One region of the Paenibacillus taichungensis genome, then DNA from elsewhere that is predicted to be linked to it. Evidence: predicted binding sites of a transcription regulator. Region 1 holds the regulator's gene; the other holds the start of a gene.

Region 1 (9,800 bases):
AGCACAGAGTCGTGTAATTAGTTGGTCGTGTATTCACTTACTTCAAATGTCAAAATCTTATCGAATATCACGTAATCTGTACGCTTGCTGAATGGACCTTTGTTGTTGCCATATTTGTTTATGGCGAACTTGGCCGGGCCAGCGCCTTCATCACGAGCATCGTACCAGTTGAGGAATGCATTTACATCACTCATTGGGAGATCAAACTCTTTTTCAAGGCCTGTTGTCATCGTTACAACTAGAATGGCACGATCTGCAGCTGGATCTACTGGATCAACCGGATCAGGTGATGTATTCGGATCCTTACTATAGAAGAAGTCAAGTTCGTTAATATTAATGTCTTCTCCAGACATTGTGTACAAAGTAATGTATCTCACTTTACTTATAACTTTTCCGTTGGGTAGTGGTTCGAGTGTTCCAGTCCCACCTTTTAGGGTGAACTCACTTAAATAACCAGTCGATCTATCGTAAAAGTTAATTCTCATATTTTTTAAATCGCTGTTAATTTTAAAGGAATCAATTGTTCTATCTGTTCCTAAATCAATCATTACCATTTTATTTTTAGGAAGTAAAGCTCCTGTCGTTTCATTATTATCGGTAATTAATGTTGTTACAACTTTAGAGTCATGTGGCTTTGTAATAAAGTAGATATCAGGAATCATAATTGTGGAATCTTTGCCATTAGCATAGCCACCCGTATAAGCACTTACAGAAGATAAAGGGATAAACACAGACAAAATAAGCGTGAAAATTAATAGTAGATTGATCTTTCTTTTCATTGGTTCTTATTTCCTCCTCAGGGTTAATTAAGAATTAATATTACAAAAATTAACAAAGGTTGTCTAAACAATAAATCCTACATATTCAATTAAATATGTAAAAGTGAATGGATATTTTTTCGTTACCCAGAACACCGCGAAGCATACTTGGTGCAAGAAGGACTACAAAGGAGACGGGGCAAGCTGATAATTGATAGAACTCCAAGGGATTACTCAAGTAGCTCAGTTTTTTCCTTCTATTATATAGGGTTGTTTCGGACATATGATTTGCGATCCATCGGAGCTGTACTAACGGTTAATTTGAAGTTTAGGGGACGTCCCCCAACTCGTCCCCCAAACATCCCCCAAGTCGTGAAAAGCTATGATTTGATTATATACGAACGTTAGTTCCTATTAAATGTCGTATATAGCGCATATATATTGAAAGAAACAATAATATGAAGGGATCGTACATAAACCGTACACAAGTCCACCAATGGGAACGCGATCAATATATCACGTTGTACTAATAGCTGAATCCCTTGGCGCTTTAGCGCTGAGGGGTTTTTCTTTTTTGTTTTGGCGGGAGATATAAAAAAGCTAGGTAGAATAATATTCTACCTAGCTTTATATCTATAGGAACTCAGTCCTTAATTTCTGATAAGTAGTGCTCATATAACTCGTCAATTGAAGAACTAGAAAGTAAGTGAGTGACTGCTTCAATTGATTCTCTTTTCCAATCAAACCAGCGCATTTCTTTTAACTTCATGATTTCTTCTTCTGAGAAACGCTTTCTAACTTCTTTTGCAGGATTGCCACCAACTATAGTGTAAGGGGCGACATCTTTTGTTACAACTGAGCCTGCTGCAACAATCGCACCTTCACCAATGGTAACACCAGGCATAATCATTGCATTCATGCCGATCCATGCATCGCTTTCTATAATGGTATCTCTCTTGGGTGAGAAGGAATGGCTAATTTGATCAGCGAACGGATAAACAGTGATCCACTCCGCATGATGATTGTTATTTCCTCCCATAAGAATAACGACACCGGCTGCGATACATACATAATTACCAATAATCAATCGATCTATTTGCCATCCAAATTCCTCAATGGGGTTGAATAAGCTCCTGGATTTGTCATCTCCCCATAAATATCTCACGCATCCGTCTTCAAAAGATGAATTGTTATCATAATAACCGGAGTAATAAGAGTAATCGCCGACTTCGATTAATGGATTGGTTACAATATCCTTTAAATACTTAATTTCAGACCAGTGATTAAATTGATTTATATTCATTTTAGTTTCCTCGCTTCTAAGTTTTATTTCTGAGTAACTTAGAAGCGTGATGCGGTAGCCACATTCTTTAGTTTTTTTAGACGACGAATCATCTGAATCATCCTTCCTTAAGATATGAGGGCGATTATAACAATGACCTCCTTTTTTGTCAATCCTATTCTAATAAAGAGATGTCAGTGGGGATCCTCCCTCAAAGTGTATATAATGAAGAAAAAATTCAGTGAGAGAAAATATAGACAGAACACGTGCCCATCATTTGGAAGGAAGGATACATCATGTTTGACTAAAACGGGGACGGGAATAAAAATGTAAAGAGGAAGCTGGCATTCGTAGCATAAAATATTGGCATATTAGTGTTGAGGCTTTTTATGTAGTCAATAAGAAATAGAATGGTTAATTAAGATATGATCATATCGTTGAAGCGAGAGTATGTTTAAATTGTTTGCTCTGTATTTACAGTATCTATATGTTGATAGTTTCATATAATTGCGTTATAATTCATTTGTGTTTTTAGAAATTAAATTTTGAACAATTAATTGGAGATGTTAATATGGAACAAGAGAAGCAACTGGTTGCCGCACAGCGGACATTTTTTTATACAGGACAAACGAAGTCTATTGAGTACCGTATTCATGCTCTTCAGCAATTGAGACAGGGAATTGAGAAGTATCAGCAACGTATTCTTGACGCACTTCGTGTGGATCTAAATAAATCTGAAACAGAGGCTTATGGCTCTGAGATTCGGATCGTGTTGGTTGAACTGGATTTTGCATTGGAACATTTGGAGGAATGGGCTACACCAAAACCTGTACCTACAAATTCTGCTATACCCGATGGCACAAGCTTCATTTATCCTGAACCTTATGGAGTTGCTCTTATTATTGCACCATGGAACTATCCGTTCCAACTGGCTTTCGGCCCTCTAATTGGAGCCATTGCTGCGGGTAACTGTGCCATTATAAAACCGTCAGAATTAACCCCAGCCGTGTCACGTCTAACTTATGATTTGATCCATGAGATATTTCCTAGTGAGTACATGGCAGTTATGGAAGGGGAAGTTGAGACGAGTACGGCATTGTTGAAAGAAAAGTTTGATTATATTTTCTTTACAGGCAGTACAGGTGTTGGTCGCATTGTTATGAAGGCAGCTGCTGAGCATTTGACTCCAGTTACGTTAGAACTAGGCGGTAAAAGTCCGGTCATTGTTCATCAGGATGCGGATGTGAAGCTGGCGGCTCAGCGCATTGTCCGCGGTAAATTCCTGAATGCTGGGCAAACCTGTGTTGCTCCGGATTATTTGCTTGTACACGAGCACGTACATGACAAATTACTTGAATTGATCGCTGCAGAAATTCAGGATAAATTTGGAGATGACGTGATGAAAAATGCTGATTTTCCGCACATTGTCAATGCACGTAACTTTGATCGTTTATCCGTTTTGCTCCAAGATGGCAAGGCAATAATCGGTGGGCGTTCTGAACGTGATCAGCTGCTCATTGAACCAACAGTTCTCGGGGAATTGGATTGGAAATCCCCAGTGATGCAAGAAGAGATCTTTGGTCCAATTCTTCCTGTATTTAAGTATACCGACCTCGACCCCATGCTAGATGAGATTGTTCGTCGTCCAAAACCACTGGCATTATATCTCTTCACTCAGGATGAGGATCTGCAGAATCAGGTTCTGAATCAAGTTTCTTTTGGTGGTGGTTGTATTAATGATACCTTGTCTCATATGACATCACATTATCTCCCGTTTGGCGGCGTAGGGGAAAGTGGAATGGGTTCTTACCATGGTCAACAGAGTTTTGAAGTGTTCTCTCATCATAAAAGCATTCTTAAACGCAGCGAATAATCGACTAACGTAGAACAATATATATTGTATAAGAAAAAAGAGGTTGTCCCGTTGAACGGGACAACCTCTTTAAGTATCTTATTGTGAGACTTCTGTACAACTAGAATACATATTAATGAATATCACGGAAAAGGCCGATGACTTTGCCCAGGATGCTAACGTGTTTCAAACGCAACGGTTCAAAAGTCGAATTTTCCGGTTGAAGACGAATATGATCTTTCTCTTTGTAGAACGTTTTTACCGTTGCTTCATCGTCTTCAGTCATGGCTACTACGATATCGCCGTTATCTGCAGTTTGCTGCTGACGTACGATAACATAGTCTCCGTTAACAATGCCTGCTTCTACCATACTGTCTCCTACGACAGAAAGCATGAATACTTTCTGTTCGCCTACATAATGCGTGGGAAGAGGGAAGTAATCTTCGATATTTTCTGTTGCTGTGATCGGAACCCCTGCAGTAACTTTACCCACGACAGGAATGCGAGCAACGCTGTGAGCAAACTGATGTGAATGCTCTGACTCTTCCTGGCTGAGAAGTTCAATGGCTCTTGGTTTGGTTGGGTCACGTCTAATCAGACCTTTCTTCTCCAAACGATCCAGATGTCCATGTACTGTAGAGCTGGAAGCCAATCCAACGGCTTCACCAATTTCGCGTACGGAAGGAGGATACCCCTTCAACCGGACTTCATTGCGTATAAACTCCAGAATAGCCTGTTGCCTGCTGGATATCTTCGACATACCGTATCAACCCCATTTTATTAACGTTTGGGAAAATTATAACATAGAACCTCCGTTCGTACAAACATAAGTTCTAAATAAAATGCCATAAAATCAATGTTTTTTTGCGAATTAAGATGAAAATTTTCTTTTGGTCTAATCAAATACTGCAAATGACAGTTCCCTTTTCAATAGAAGAAAGATATTGGAATGTAGGATGCAACAAAAAAAAGCGAACAATTGTTCTAAAAAGTTATTGTACAAAACAAGTGTTCGTGTTATATTGATTTCAACGGATAGGAACAAACGTTTGGAGGTCGATATTTAATGAGATATTCTACTTATCAAAGCATTTACGAACCGGTGCGTTCAGAAGTGGTTGAAACTAACATAAGGAATTTTAAGAAGGTTTTTGCAAAAGGTAATGTCCCAACTTGGGTCTTGAAATTAATAATCGTAAGCTTAATTATACTGGTTGGATGCAGTACAGTACTCACTGTGTTCGCTGGCAATGAGAAAGATTTATTGCCTGGAGGGAAGATGGCAGTTTCACAAGGAGATACACTATGGAGTATATCATTAGATCACAAACCTGAAACAATGGATACACGTGTATATATAGAAGCAATTAAGAAAGTGAATCAACTTCAGTCAACTTCAATACAAGTGGGGCAAGTCTTAATACTGCCTCAATTCACAGAATAAGACTGCATATCCACACGCACTAATGCATGTCAGCTTGACAAGCTGCCCTTATCATGTCAAAGTTAATAAGACTTTGTATTTTTGGAGGGGACAAGCTTGGATATAGATAGTCTGGTAGCACGTATTAATGAATTGGCCCGTAAGCAAAAATCCACTGGACTGACAGAGGAAGAGCTCGCAGAGCGTGCCAAGCTTAGAGAAATCTATTTGAATAACATTCGAAGCAATTTCAGACAGCAACTGGATTCGATTGAAATTGTAGATGATGAGAACGATCAAGGCCACCAAGGCAAACTCAAACATTAAGGAAACCTAATGATATCAATATGATATTTAGGTTTCTTCCTGTTATCTAGAGGTTGCAAATTATAGGGGGAAATGTTGGTTTGCAGTTATGTAAGCCGATACAAAGAACATCTAAGGGGGATTCTCATGTCGCGTTCGTTCGAGAGAACGGTTCGGAAAAATTCTAAGCAGTTGAATCAGCAACGCAAAAAAAGCGGTAAACCGATTTCCGGTACACCAGGTGAGGACGTATTTAAAGGACGCAGCCTTCTGTTTCCTATTTTTCTGATCGGACTAGCATTCCTGTACCTCTTTATGAGTACATTTCTTGTCAAAGCTCCGATGACCACTTGGGACTGGGTGACCATGTTGCTGTACGTATTTTTGGCAGTCATCTTCATGCTCCGTCGCCCTTATGTCAAAATAGGAAGTAATCGGATTTTGACGACAAAAGGGAACCGCGAGCGTTCAATTGGAGTCGATGATATCGTGAAATTCAGAATTGAGCCAGGTACGGTTGTAATTGAGCATAATGCACGAGGTAAGAGATGGGTATTTACCAAACTACTTAATCGTTATGATACCGATGCAATCACTGAACGTCTTCTGAAATTCGCCAAAGCACATCAGATCACCGTGGAAACATACGAGAAAAAGTAATTATTGCATAAAGGGGAAGATGACCGAAATGGCGTTAAAAGCGATTTTGTTCGACCTAGATGATACTTTACTGTGGGATGAGCGCAGTGTTCGAGAAGCCTTCCATGAGACTTGCCTGATTGCAGCTCAAGAGACGGGTATTAAACCCGAAGACCTTGAAGAGGCTGTTCGTAATGAGGCACGTAATCTGTATGAATCTTATGAAACTTTTTCGTTTACCAAAATGATAGGGATTAACCCGTTTGAAGGTCTTTGGGCTAACTTCACAGGTGGCGATCAGCCGGAGTTTCGCCAGTTGGAGCAACTTGCACCCGCATATCGTAAAGAGTCATGGCGTCGCGGCTTGTTAAAATTGGGTGTTGATCGTGAAGATCTGGCGGAACGACTTGCCTCACAATTTGGGGCTGAGCGGAGATCAAGACCCCATGTCTATGAAGAAACGATGGAAACATTGAGTCATCTGCAAGGGAAGTTTAAGCTTTTGCTTTTAACCAACGGCTGTCCTGCTTTACAACAAGAGAAACTTGATGGCGTTCCTGAATTGGCTCCTTTATTCGATGAAATTATTATCTCGGGTACGTTCGGTAAAGGAAAACCTGATCCTTCGATCTTCGAACACGCATTGAGTAAGCTGGGAGTTCAACCTGAGGAAAGTATGATGGTTGGAGATAAGCTTACAACTGATATCCGTGGAGCGTTGTCTGCAGGTATTCAATCTGTTTGGATTAACCGCGAGAATAAAGAGAACACCGAATCGTATGTGCCTGACCATCAAATCAAGCATTTATCCGAATTGGAACGAATCATTGCTAAATTCTCAATAAGTGCATCATAAATCGTATTTTTAGTGCACTACTCAAACATTGTTAGGTTTTGTGAGATGTATTTTATCCATAAAACCTAACAATGTTTTTTTGTTTTGGGACAGTTTGAACTATACCATAATAACAAAATATAATTTTTTTTACTAAAAGTTATTGAAATTAAAGAACTACTGATTTAGAATATAACTAACATACTAGTATGACTAGTATGCGAATGAATACAGCGAATATCTGTTGACTTACTTGAATGAAGTGGAAGCGGGAGTTATTCGCTATAATTTTCACATCTTTTGTAAGCGCTTTACATAATCGAAGTAAACTATCTAGTTCTGGAAAGGCAACATGAAGTGGTTAGTAAGAAAATAAGGGGAAGCATCTTGACCGAAATGTGCCTCTAGTGATTTTCAAAATTGATATCGCTTACATTGGTTTGGTTTATTCTGCAGGTGGGGGTGAAGTGCATCTGATTACTTGTCTTCTACAAAAAGAAGAGATGATAAGCATTGATCGAAAACGCTTTTATTTTATTAAGCTAAGGATCGGAGTGAAATAACATATGGAGTCGGAAACCGCTAAAACCACGCTAACGATGACATCTTTACGTAAAGAAAGCAGGTTGAGAACTATTACAGCTCTGCTTCGCAAAGATTGGCAGCTGTACTCACTGTTAATTCTTCCAATTATCTATCTTATTATTTTCAAATATGGGCCCATGCTCGGTAACGTAATCGCATTTAGACGATTTGTACCGGGAGGCAGTATTTTTGGAGAGACGTGGGTTGGATTCAGGTATTTTCAGATGTTCATTCAAGACCCAACCTTTTGGAAAGTATTTGGGAACACACTTATGCTCGGTGGACTTGCGTTACTTTTCACCTTCCCAGTTCCGATCATTTTTGCATTGCTGCTGAATGAGGTGAAAAGCAAACGTTTCAAAAAGTTTGTGCAGACCGCATCGTATCTTCCGCACTTCTTGTCCATCGTTATCGTTGCCGGAATGATTCTGCAATTAACGGCAGTTAATGGCTCTATTAACGGAATGGTATCATTCTTTACTGGAGACAGCATTCCTTTCATGCAACGTGCGGAATGGTTCAGAACAATCTATATCACCTCTGAGGTTTGGCAAGGTATGGGGTGGGGAGCCATTCTATATTTGGCTGCATTAACAACAATTGATGATTCTTTGTATGAGGCTGCGCGGATCGATGGTGCGAACCGTTGGAAGCAAACCCTCCATATAACCATACCAGGCATTTTGCCAACGATCGTTACATTGCTGATTTTGAACATGGGTAATTTCCTTGCGGTTGGATTTGAGAAAATCTTGCTCCTTTACAATCCGCTGATCTACGAGACATCTGACGTGATTTCTACTTATCTGTACCGGGTAGGTTTGCAGTCCAGCAATTTTAGCTATGCTACCGCCATTGGTTTGTTCGAATCCATTATTGGACTGATCCTGGTATTCTCGGTTAATGCCATTTCACGCAGACTGACACAACGAAGCTTGTGGTAAAGGAGGAGCAATATGCTGGAATCAAAATCATACAAAGTATTTAAAGTTTTCAATGCCATCTTTTTGCTGCTTGTGGTATTCATCACGCTCTATCCGTTTCTGAATGTCGTGGCCCAGTCTTTCAGCAGCGAGGCTTATATCAATTCAGGCAAGGTAAGCATTATCCCAAGAGGATTTAATGTGGAAACCTACAAGACCATCTCTCGTGATAGCATGTTCTGGACCAACTACAAAAACACAATTATATATACCGTTGTAGGTACTTTGATTTCCATGTTCATGACGACCATTTTCGCTTATGCCTTATCCAAGAAAAGATTAATGGGACGAAAATTTTTGACGATGTTCGCCGTATTCACGATGTTTTTCAGTGGCGGCTTGATTCCTAACTATGTCCTGATAAACTCTCTGGGCTTCAATAACACGATGTGGGCATTGGTTGTGCCTGGGGCAATCAGCATTTATAACATGTTAATTATGAAATCATTTTTCGAAAACATGCCTGAAGAGCTTGAGGAAGCGGCAGCTATTGACGGTTTGAATACGTATGGCATTTTGTTGCGGATCATTCTACCGCTGAGTAAAGCGGTCATGGCAACGATGGTTCTATTTTACGCTGTGGGACATTGGAATTCCTGGTTTCCTGCCTTCCTGTATCTCGACAAAAAGGAACTGTTTCCCGTTACGATCTACTTGCGCAACATGATTGCAGGTGCAACGGGCGGTGCTTCGGCTGGTGCTTCAGCGGATAATCTGACTCAAATTTCTGCAAACATCAAATCGGTCACGATGGTACTCACCATTTTGCCTATTTTAACGATTTATCCATTTGTTCAAAGATACTTTGTAACCGGTATCATGTTGGGATCTGTTAAACAGTAAAACAGTAATCCTAGCCCAATATAGTTCAACATCTTGATTGTAAGGCCAATCTAAACCACATGCAGGGGGAGAATTGAATGAAACAGAGACCACGTAAGCTGGTAGGCAAGATGGTATTGGCAACAATGATGAGTGTCGTTCTGGCAGCATGTAGCAGCGGAGCTGGTGGAGACAAAGTCGAACCAGAATCCAAGGGAGCCATGGAGTCCTATGGTGTAGGGGAGATCTTCAAAGCGGCTGAACCATTTAATCTATCTATTCTGTACAGTGACCAGCCAGCATACCCGTATAAAA
Region 2 (9,800 bases), 710 kb from region 1:
TGGCAAGCAGTTAAGAGACGCTTTGAAGCCGTTTGTGGAGCAGCTTGCACCTGGTGCGAGTGCAGAAGTGTTGATCGTTGTTGGACCTGAGGGCGGATTCTCGGAGAGGGAAACGATTGAAGCCGATCAGGCGGGTGCTGTATCCGTTGGACTGGGCAAACGCATCTTGCGGGCCGAGACAGCTGGAATGGCGGCGCTAACTTGCGTCTTATATGAATCCGGAGAAATGGGGGGAATGTAATTATGCCATCCGTGGCGTTTTACACCTTAGGCTGCAAAGTTAATTTTTATGATACAGAGGCGATTTGGCAATTGTTCAAAAACGAAGGATACGATCAGGTAGACTTTGACGAACAGACAGCGGATGTATACTTGATTAATACTTGTACAGTAACCAATACCGGCGACAAAAAAAGCCGCCAGATTATCCGTCGTGCCATTCGGCGCAACCCGGATGCGATTGTAGCCGTTACAGGCTGTTATGCGCAAACTTCTCCGGCAGAGATTCTGGACATCCCTGGTGTGGATCTTGTTATCGGTACACAGGATCGGGACAAAATCTTGCCATATGTCAATGAAATTCAGGAATCTCGTCAGCCCGTCAATGCTGTGCGCAATATCATGAAAACGCGGGTATTTGAAGAGATGGACGTACCGGATTTTGCCGATCGTACCCGTGCATTTCTGAAAATTCAGGATGGCTGCAATAACTTCTGTACGTTCTGCATTATTCCGTGGTCACGTGGACTTTCCCGTAGCCGGGAAGCAAATAGCATCATCCAACAGGCTCATCAACTGGTGCACGCCGGGTACAAGGAAATTGTCCTGACAGGCATTCATACTGGTGGATACGGGGATGACATGGAGAATTACGATCTGACAGATCTGCTATGGGACTTGGATAAGGTAGAGGGCCTGGAGCGTATTCGGATCAGTTCGATTGAAGCCAGTCAGATTGATGATCGGATGCTGGATGTGATCAAACGTTCAGACAAACTTGTGCGGCACTTCCACATTCCGCTGCAAGCGGGTGATGATACCGTACTGAAACGTATGCGCCGTAAATATACGACCGAAGAGTTTTACAATAAAATGCTTCGCATTCGGGAAGCGATGCCGGATGTAGCGATTACAACCGACGTTATTGTTGGGTTCCCGGGTGAGACGGATGAGATGTTCCGTAACGGCTACGAGCTGATGAAGAAAATCGGTTTTTCCGAAATGCACGTATTCCCATATTCCAAGCGGACCGGAACACCGGCAGCGCGTATGGAGGATCAGGTGGATGAGGAAGTTAAAAATGCACGCGTGCATGAACTAATTGATCTATCCGAGCAAATGCAACTGGCATACGCCAAACAGTTTGTGGGGCAAGTACTGGATGTCATTCCTGAAGGTGAAGCCAAGGGCTGTGAAGGCAGTGGTAAACTGCACGGTTATAGTGACAATTACATTCAGCTGGTCTTTGATGGTTCCATGGATATGGTAGGCAAAGTATGCCGTGTCAAAGTGACCGAGGCGGGTGTGAATGAAAGCCAGGCTACGCTGGTTCGAGTGTTGGAGGAAAATCTCAAGTCCGCAGCGATGTAATCGAGGCGTCAGAAACAAGGATTTCATTTCCTTGGGGAGCGTACCCGTGGAGATGAGGTCCTTCTTTTTCCAAAAAAAGATAAAGACAATTCCGTAATGGGGGAGAGCAACATGAACAGAAAAGAAATTTCGGCAGGCGGAGTCGTCTACCGCACGGGAGAAGACGGAAAGCTTCAAATTCAACTGATTGTAGATCGCTACGGCAAAACGACTCTCGCCAAGGGCAAAATGGAAGATGGAGAAACGGTGGAACAGACTGCACTACGTGAGATTCTGGAAGAGACAGGCATAGTTGGCCGAATAGTAGAACCCGTCGATATCATCGCCTATACGTATCAGCATGCAGAGCTTGGTCCGGTGGATAAGGAAGTTCATTATTATCTCGTTGAAGCGGAAAGCGGCGACCTGCAGCCTCAGATTGAAGAAATCAAAGGTGTGGATTGGTACACTCCGGAAGAAGCTTGGTCCAGACAGCAGCAAAGTGGATACGATAATAACGATGACATTTTACGTGTGGCACTAAGCAAATTAGGCATTAACGTATAGCTATTTTCTGTTGCGTGACGTATCGCTACTGTTTGTTAAGAGCTTTTTGAGCATCAGGCCACGGGTGACTTCGCCACTGGGGTGGAGACCGGTGGTTTTTTGTGCCAAATCGGCAAGTAACAGAATGGCAAGGCAAGCAGTGAACTGGTGACGTTAAAAAGGGTCTGGGCGTGCGCAATCTGCGCCCCGTTATCCGCTGATAGCCAGGCCGAAGCTGCATGCAGCTGGCCGATCAGCGGCATAAATAGCAGCGCCCCCGCTATGTTTAATACGACATGGGAGGCTGCGACAAATTTGCCCGCGGATGCTCCGCCAGCGGCAGCAATCACGGCGGTGATACAGGTCCCCACGTTCGACCCGATCACAATAGCGATGCCGATCTCCACAGGCAGTACGCCTGTGGCTGCAAGCGTAATCGCCATGCTAATGACAGCTGCGCTGCTATGAATTAGGGCCGTCAGACAGGCACCTGCCAGAAAGCCCCACCACAAGCTGTCTGCTGATCGATCCAGGAACCACTGGAATACACCCATACTACGCAGGGGTACGGCAATGGATTGCATCACTTGAATGCCTGTCATGACGAGGGCAAATCCGGCTGACGCGAGAAAGCTGTATTGCATCGTAAACAGTGTCCGGCGTGTGCGTTCAGGAGCGAACTGATTTCGTTCACCAAGCACAACAAAGACGGCCCAGCCTGTCAGAGACAAGGCAAGCAGAGGCAGGGAAACACGCCCAATCTGCAATCCGACCAACTCGGTGGTCAGGCACGTCCCGATGTTGGTGCCAAGAATAATGCCAAGTGTGCGTCCGTAGGTAATTAATCTGGCGTTCGCCAGTCCAATGGTGAGTACGGTGACGGCAGTACTGCTTTGCAGCAGGGCTGTAGCGCCCGCGCTAAAAGCCATGCCTTTCCAGGGAGCAGAGGTAGCCCGGCCCAGCCATCCAGCCAGCATGGGCCCGGCCATCCGCTGTAAGGCTGTTTCCATCAGCTTCATCCCGCCAAAAAAGATAAGAAGCCCATACAATAGGGGCAGCACAACATCTCTGAACATGAGTTAACATCATTCCTTCCGTGCATATCCTTATTCTCATCCTATGAGTAAATAAGGACAACCATGACAGGCTAACGGAATTCTGGAATCAACAGCGTCTGAAAGACCGAGAAGTTTCCTTAATGGTCACCCAAAATACCGCACCCCCAATCAAAAGATACGGAGATTCTGCAAACGTAGCGGAGGAGGATGGAATTGGAACTGTAGAAGCGAAACGCTTACGGTCATATGGGTTGATCTAAAGATTCACACGATAACGGAGAGGGCAGAAAAAACCTGAAGAAGCGAAGCGCTCGCCTTTATCCCCGGATTTTCCCTTCTGAAAAGGATATCAAAAAAAATCTGGGGATAACAGCGATCGGAAGGTTGTTCTGTCATCGCAGTGGCAAGTGTGGAATTTGAGATTCACCTGTACAACGACGTAACGGTTATCGAAAGTCCAATCCATCCCCGTAGCGGTCACCTTTGCACCAAACCTATCTTTTCAACAACTAACTATGAAAGAAGTGGATCTATCTTGCCATCAGTTACACTGGAACGCAGCCGCAAAAAGCGGCTTGAACATGCACATCCATGGATATATAACAATGAAATTGCCTCTGTTGAAGGAAACCCCGAACCGGGAGATCTGGTCAACGTATTGAATCACCAAGGTCGCTATCTTGCGACGGGATACTATAATCCTGCATCTCAAATCACAGTTCGAGTCGTGGCGTATCAACCTTTGGAGTTTGAACAGATGGACACCGCGTTTTTTGCAGCGCGTTTCCGCGATTGCTTGCGCCACCGGGAGCGTTTTATCCAGGATGGAGAGGCATACCGTCTCGTTTATGGGGAAGCTGATTTCCTGCCAGGACTGATCGTTGACCGTTTTGGCAGCATCCTTGTTGTTCAATTGCTCACACTCGGCATGGACCGTTGCCGCGAAGCGATTGTACAAGCTCTAATTGAAGTGATGCAGCCGGAAGGCATCTATGAACGCAGTGATGTATCCATTCGTGAACTGGAAGGTTTGGAGCAGACGAAGGGACCATTGTACGGGGAGTGCCCTCGTCATGTCACGGTAACGGAGAATGGATTGCTTATTAAGGTGGATATCGTGGAAGGTCAGAAGACAGGGTACTTCTTCGACCAACGCGAGAATCGTGCAGCCATTGAACCACTTATGAAGGGTTGGGGTTATAAGAGTGGTATTACGCTCCAACAGACTGAGCAGGATGGTACGCAGCAGTTGCTTCCTGTGAATAAAAGTGGCAAGGTTGTGACGTTCCCTTATTGGGATGGGGCCACTGTGCTGGAATGTTTCTCCCACACAGGCAGCTTCACATTGAACGCCTGCAAATATGGAGCAAAAAAAGTAACATGTCTTGATATCTCAGAACATGCGATTGAAAGTGCACGTACCAACGTAGAGCTGAACGGTTTTACTGATCGGGTCGAATTTGTCGTTGCGGATGCATTCCAATACTTGCGTGAACAGGTGAAAGGCCTAGATGAGCGTAACGTACGTGCACGTGCTGGTGAACAGAAAGTGGATACGTCCAAAGCGCTTGCAGCCGGTGGTAAAACATTTGATGTGGTTATCCTCGATCCACCAGCCTTTGCCAAAACGAAATCAGCAGTCAAAGGCGCATGCCGTGGATATAAGGATATCAATCTCCAAGGAATGAAGCTGGTGAATGAGGGTGGGTATTTAGTAACGGCAAGCTGTTCATACCACATGCGTCCGGATCTCTTCCTAGAAACTATTGCGGATGCAGCCGAAGATGCAGGCAAAGTACTGCGTCTGATCGACTGGAAAGCAGCCGGTAAGGATCACCCGCAAATTTTGGGCGTAGACGAAGGTCATTACCTGAAATTTTCCATCTTCGAAGTACGCAGCAAAAAGAATTAATTGAGCGCGATTTCATTTTAAGATCGAATATACATTTACGCAAAGAGTCCACTGTTTTCATAAGCTGTGGGCTCTTTGCTATGCTCGTGGAGAAGCTTTCTGTAATTGCCGGATAGTGGCAAACGTATGTTCCGAACCAAGTCAGATATGTTATACTGGGAATTAAAATCTTGTTCGTGATGGTTTGGAGGATTAAACATGTCCGTACGCTTTGTTATTGGCCGGGCAGGCAGCGGTAAGAGTGCGCTGATTACCCGGGAAATCACATCCCTGCTTCATAAGGAACCACAAGGTAAACCACTGATTCTTCTGGTCCCGGAACAGAGTTCGTTTCGAACTGAACAGTCACTGGTATCTTCAGGGGCTATTAAAGGTACCATGCGTGCTGAAGTGCTTGGTTTTCGCCGATTGGCCTATCGGGTAATGCAGGAGGCAGGTGGTTCTGCACGTATTCCCATTGGGGCTGAAGGCAAAAAAATGCTGCTCTACAAAGTGCTTCAGCGTCGAAAGGAAGAATTGAAGTTGTTTGGAGCATCAGGCAGCCAGCTGGGATTTATAGGAGACTTAAATGATTTATACAGTGAGTTTAAACGTTATGAACTTGACCCCACTTCACTTGAAGAAGGACTTTCCGCATGGAATACTTCCTCTTCTGCACCGATTCTGGGAGACAAGCTGCATGACTTGCTACTTATATACCGTGATTATGAAAAGGAATTAACCGAACTATATATCGATGATGAAGACACGTTGACTGAACTGACAGAGCGGTTGCCGGAGAGCACGTTGCTGCAAGATGCACAGATCTGGATCGATGGATTTCAGGGATTTACTCCGCAGGAAATGAGTGTCATTGGAAGATTGATGCTGCAAGCTTCTTCCGTCACAATTGCATTGACGTTGGATCGTGCTTACGACCACGGCGCACTTCCAGCAGAACTGGAGCTGTTCCATCCCACAGCGAGTGCATATGCACGTCTCAAAGGTATGGCTGAGGATCTGGGTGTTTTTAATGAGACAACCGTGCTTCAACCGGAAGTTTTGCCGAGATATGAGGGCAGTCCTGGACTGGCGCATTTGGAGGCTGGCTTTGATCGCAGAGTTCGCTGGAAGAGCGAGGGGCGTGATGCAGGTGTCCGACTGTACGTCGCTGAGAACCGCCGGACTGAGATGGAAGGAGCACTTCGTGAGATGCGTCGTCTGGCGCAAGATGAAGGTGCGCGTTATCGAGATATGGCAGTGCTTGTTCGTCAGTTGGATACATATGCCGACATTGCTGAGCCCCTATTCAGGGACTATGGCGTGCCTGTCTTTCTGGATCGGAGAAGAAATGAACTACATCATCCATTAGCGGAATTTATTCGTTCAGCACTCGATATCGTTCGCCGTCGCTGGCGTTATGAGGATGTATTTCGCTGTGTGAAAACGGATCTGCTGCTTCCACGGGGCGGTTCCATTACACGTGAAGATATGGACCAGCTCGAAAATTATATATTAGCTTGCGGAATTCACGGATACCGCTGGACAGATGGCAAGCCATGGAAGTATGTACCCAGCCTGTCCTTGGAAGACAACGATCAGGATGTCCGCAGCAGGGGCCGGGAGCAGATGCTGTCCTTAATGGAAAAATGCCGTACAGTGATTGTTGATCCACTGGGTGCTTTTGAGAAACGAATGAGCAAGGCAAAGACAGCTAAAGACCAATGTGCGGCGCTTTACAGATTACTGGAAGATGCTGAGATTCCTTGGAAGCTGGATCAGATGTCTGCAGAAGCCAAAGCCCAGGGTGATCCGGAACGTTCGAGAGAGCATCGTCAAATGTGGGGTGCCGTTCTAGATCTATTAGATCAGATGGTTGATATGATGGGGGCCGAACGGCTGGATATCGATCTATTTGCTGGGCTGATGGAGACCGGATTAACCGAACTGAAGCTGGGACTTGTTCCTCCAGCGCTTGATCAAGTGTTGGTTGGATCGATGGATCGTACACGTCTTCAGGGTATCAAGTACGTATTTATTCTGGGTGCAGTAGATGGTGAACTGCCTGCTGTGCCTCAGGATGATGGTGTATTAACTGAGCAGGAACGGCTGTTATTGACAGAGAGAGGACTGGGGCTTGGGCCGGGAGCAACAAGACAAATGCTGGATGAACGCTTTCTGATCTATACCGCCCTGACAGCGGCGAGCAAGCAGTTATGGCTGAGTTATCCTGTTGCAGATGATGAAGGGAAAACATTACTGCCCTCGGAAATTGTACGACATGTACGGAAGATGTTCGGTCTGCATGAGCAGCCATTGCTTGCCCAGCCGCCGGTTACGGATGCTGAAGAGATACACTGGTCTTATGTTAACCATCCTGGTCAGAGCCTCTCTTATCTCATCGGACAATTGCGCAGATGGCGCCGTGGAGAAGATATTCCTGAAATGTGGTGGGCGATCTATAACTGGCATGTCTCTCGGGAGACGAGCAGACCTCAGCTGAAACAATTGCTTGGATCGGTCTTTTATCGCAATCGGGCGTTACCTCTACGTACGGCTACTAGCCGTAGATTATATGGCACAGAGGTAAGGACCAGTGTCTCCAGGATGGAGCGTTTTGTGGCGTGTGCGTTCTCCCATTTTGCATCCCACGGGCTACGCTTGAAAGAGCGCCAGCTGTACCGCTTGCAAGCCCCTGATATTGGACAATTGTTCCATGCAGCCTTGAGTCAGCTTGCCATACGTTTGCGTGAGCAGAATCGTAGTTGGGGCAGTCTGTCTCCAGATGAATGTCGGAAGGAAGCGGAGCACACCGTGGAGCAGATTGCACCACAGTTGCAGGGAGAGATTTTGCTTAGTACCAAACGGTATGGTTACATCTTCCGGAAGCTGAAGGATATCGTTAGCAGGGCGTCCGTTATTCTGGGTGAACAGTCCAGACGGGGAAGCTTTGAACCGATTGGGTTGGAGCTTGATTTTGGGCCAGGTAAACCCCTGCCACCCCTTCGTTTTGAATTGGAAAATGGCTGTGTGATGGAGATCGTGGGTCGGATCGACCGTGTGGATGTGGCTGAAGGAGAGAATGGCCTGCTGCTGCGGGTCATTGATTACAAATCGAGCCAGACCGATCTCAAGTTGCATGAGGTGTATTATGGCTTGTCATTACAGATGCTCACGTACCTGGAGGTACTGCTTAGTGCTGCCGAGGAGTGGCTTGGAGAATCGGCTATGCCTGGAGGAACACTCTATTTCCATGTGCATAATCCGTTGCTTCAATCGGCGAATGGCATGACTTCTGAGCAGGCAGGACAAGAACTACTGAAACGGTTTAAAATGAAGGGCTTGTTACTCGCGGACCGGGATGCGATCGCTCAAATGGACAATACCTTGGACAAAGGCTATTCGGCCATTATTCCGGTTGCGCTTAAGGCAGATGGCAGTTTTTATAGCAGCGCTGCTGTAGCTACGCCAGAACAATGGGATACCTTGCTTGCTTCAGTTCGCAGTAATATTCGTGAGATTGGCACCCGGATTACGGACGGGGATGTGGCGATTGAACCTTACCGTATCCAGCAGGAGGTTGCATGCACCTTCTGTCCGTACAAGCCAGTCTGTCAATTTGATGAAAATATCGAAGGCAATGAATATAATCTGTTGTCTAAACCGGGCAAACAGCAAATCTGGGACATGCTGTCTCATGACAAAGGAGGGGAAACATCATGACGATTATGCCAAAACCGGAGGGAAGCTTCTGGAGTGATGACCAATGGAGTGCCATCTCACAGAGTGGGGAAGACATTCTGGTTGCTGCTGCAGCGGGTTCCGGGAAGACGGCCGTATTGGTTGAACGGATTATTCGTAAGATTGCAGACCCTTCCCGCGGATTCAGCGTAGATCGTTTGCTGGTTGCAACATTTACGAAAGCTGCTGCGGCGGAGATGAAGCAGCGGATACGGGAAGCACTGGAACGTGCACTTGAAGAGCAGCCTGCCGAAGAACATTTGCGCAAACAACTTTCACTACTTGGGCGGGCATCCATTACGACACTGCATTCATTCTGTATGGAGGTCATTCGTCGTTATTATCAGCAAATTCCGCTAAACCCGGCTTTCCGGATTCTGAATGAAAATGAAGCCGAGATTATGCGGCAGGAATTGTTGGAGCAGTTGTTTGAGGAAAAGTATGGGGAAGAAGATGAAGGCAGTACATTCCGCGAATTGGTGGATTGGTTCAGTGGGGAACGAAACGATGATGCCATGCATCGACTTGTGCAGCGTTTGTATGATTTCTCACGCAGTCATTCCTGGCCGGATCATTGGCTTGCGGAGATGGCATCTGCTTTTCAGGTGGAAAGTGTCGAGGCACTTGGGCATTCTGCATGGGTTCAGAGTATTTTGCGTGATGCGGCTCTTGCCCTAAGTGGTGCGGCTGGTCTGCTGCGTCAAGGAATCAGCATATCTATGCAGCCGGAGGGTCCGAAACCTTATGCAGATACATTAAAAGAAGATTTGGCAATGGTCGAAGAGCTTCTGTCAGCTGTTGAGGTCATGCCGTGGGAAAGATTGCCTGAAGTGTTTCAGCCAGCATCTTTTGGCAAGCTGAAGCCTTGCAAAAAGGACCAGACGGACCCGGGGTTACAAGAACAGGTCAAGGAACTGCGTGAGGCTGCGAAAAAAGCCGTTACGGATCTGAAAGGGTCATTGTTTGGAAGAAGTGCGTTTTCTTTCTGGCAGGAG

What was found. The regulator LexA, encoded in region 1, represses DNA repair genes until DNA is damaged. The targets are predictions, from matches to a motif close to CGAACATATGTTCG.
Region 2: a site for LexA is predicted at 5,205-5,218, ahead of addB (helicase-exonuclease AddAB subunit AddB). Genes of this name have one in related genera too.

The regions. Positions count from the first base shown of each region.
Region 1 covers NZ_CP194720.1:1,772,955-1,782,754, forward strand. Annotated here, with positions in the region: gene ACR1R9_RS08240 (hypothetical protein) at 18-779, opposite strand; gene ACR1R9_RS08245 (CatB-related O-acetyltransferase) at 1,402-2,061, opposite strand; gene ACR1R9_RS08250 (aldehyde dehydrogenase) at 2,612-3,913, shown strand; gene lexA (transcriptional repressor LexA) at 4,026-4,652, opposite strand; gene ACR1R9_RS08260 (LysM peptidoglycan-binding domain-containing protein) at 4,959-5,336, shown strand; gene ACR1R9_RS08265 (DUF896 domain-containing protein) at 5,433-5,642, shown strand; gene ACR1R9_RS08270 (hypothetical protein) at 5,769-6,281, shown strand; gene ACR1R9_RS08275 (HAD family hydrolase) at 6,310-7,116, shown strand; gene ACR1R9_RS08280 (ABC transporter permease) at 7,662-8,624, shown strand; gene ACR1R9_RS08285 (carbohydrate ABC transporter permease) at 8,637-9,506, shown strand; gene ACR1R9_RS08290 (ABC transporter substrate-binding protein) at 9,584-9,800, shown strand, end outside.
Region 2 covers NZ_CP194720.1:1,061,021-1,070,820, forward strand. Annotated here, with positions in the region: gene ACR1R9_RS04845 (16S rRNA (uracil(1498)-N(3))-methyltransferase) at 1-241, shown strand, start outside; gene mtaB (tRNA (N(6)-L-threonylcarbamoyladenosine(37)-C(2))-methylthiotransferase MtaB) at 244-1,590, shown strand; gene ACR1R9_RS04855 (NUDIX hydrolase) at 1,702-2,136, shown strand; gene ACR1R9_RS04860 (Na/Pi cotransporter family protein) at 2,190-3,191, opposite strand; gene ACR1R9_RS04865 (class I SAM-dependent rRNA methyltransferase) at 3,709-5,085, shown strand; gene addB (helicase-exonuclease AddAB subunit AddB) at 5,284-8,787, shown strand; gene addA (helicase-exonuclease AddAB subunit AddA) at 8,784-9,800, shown strand, end outside.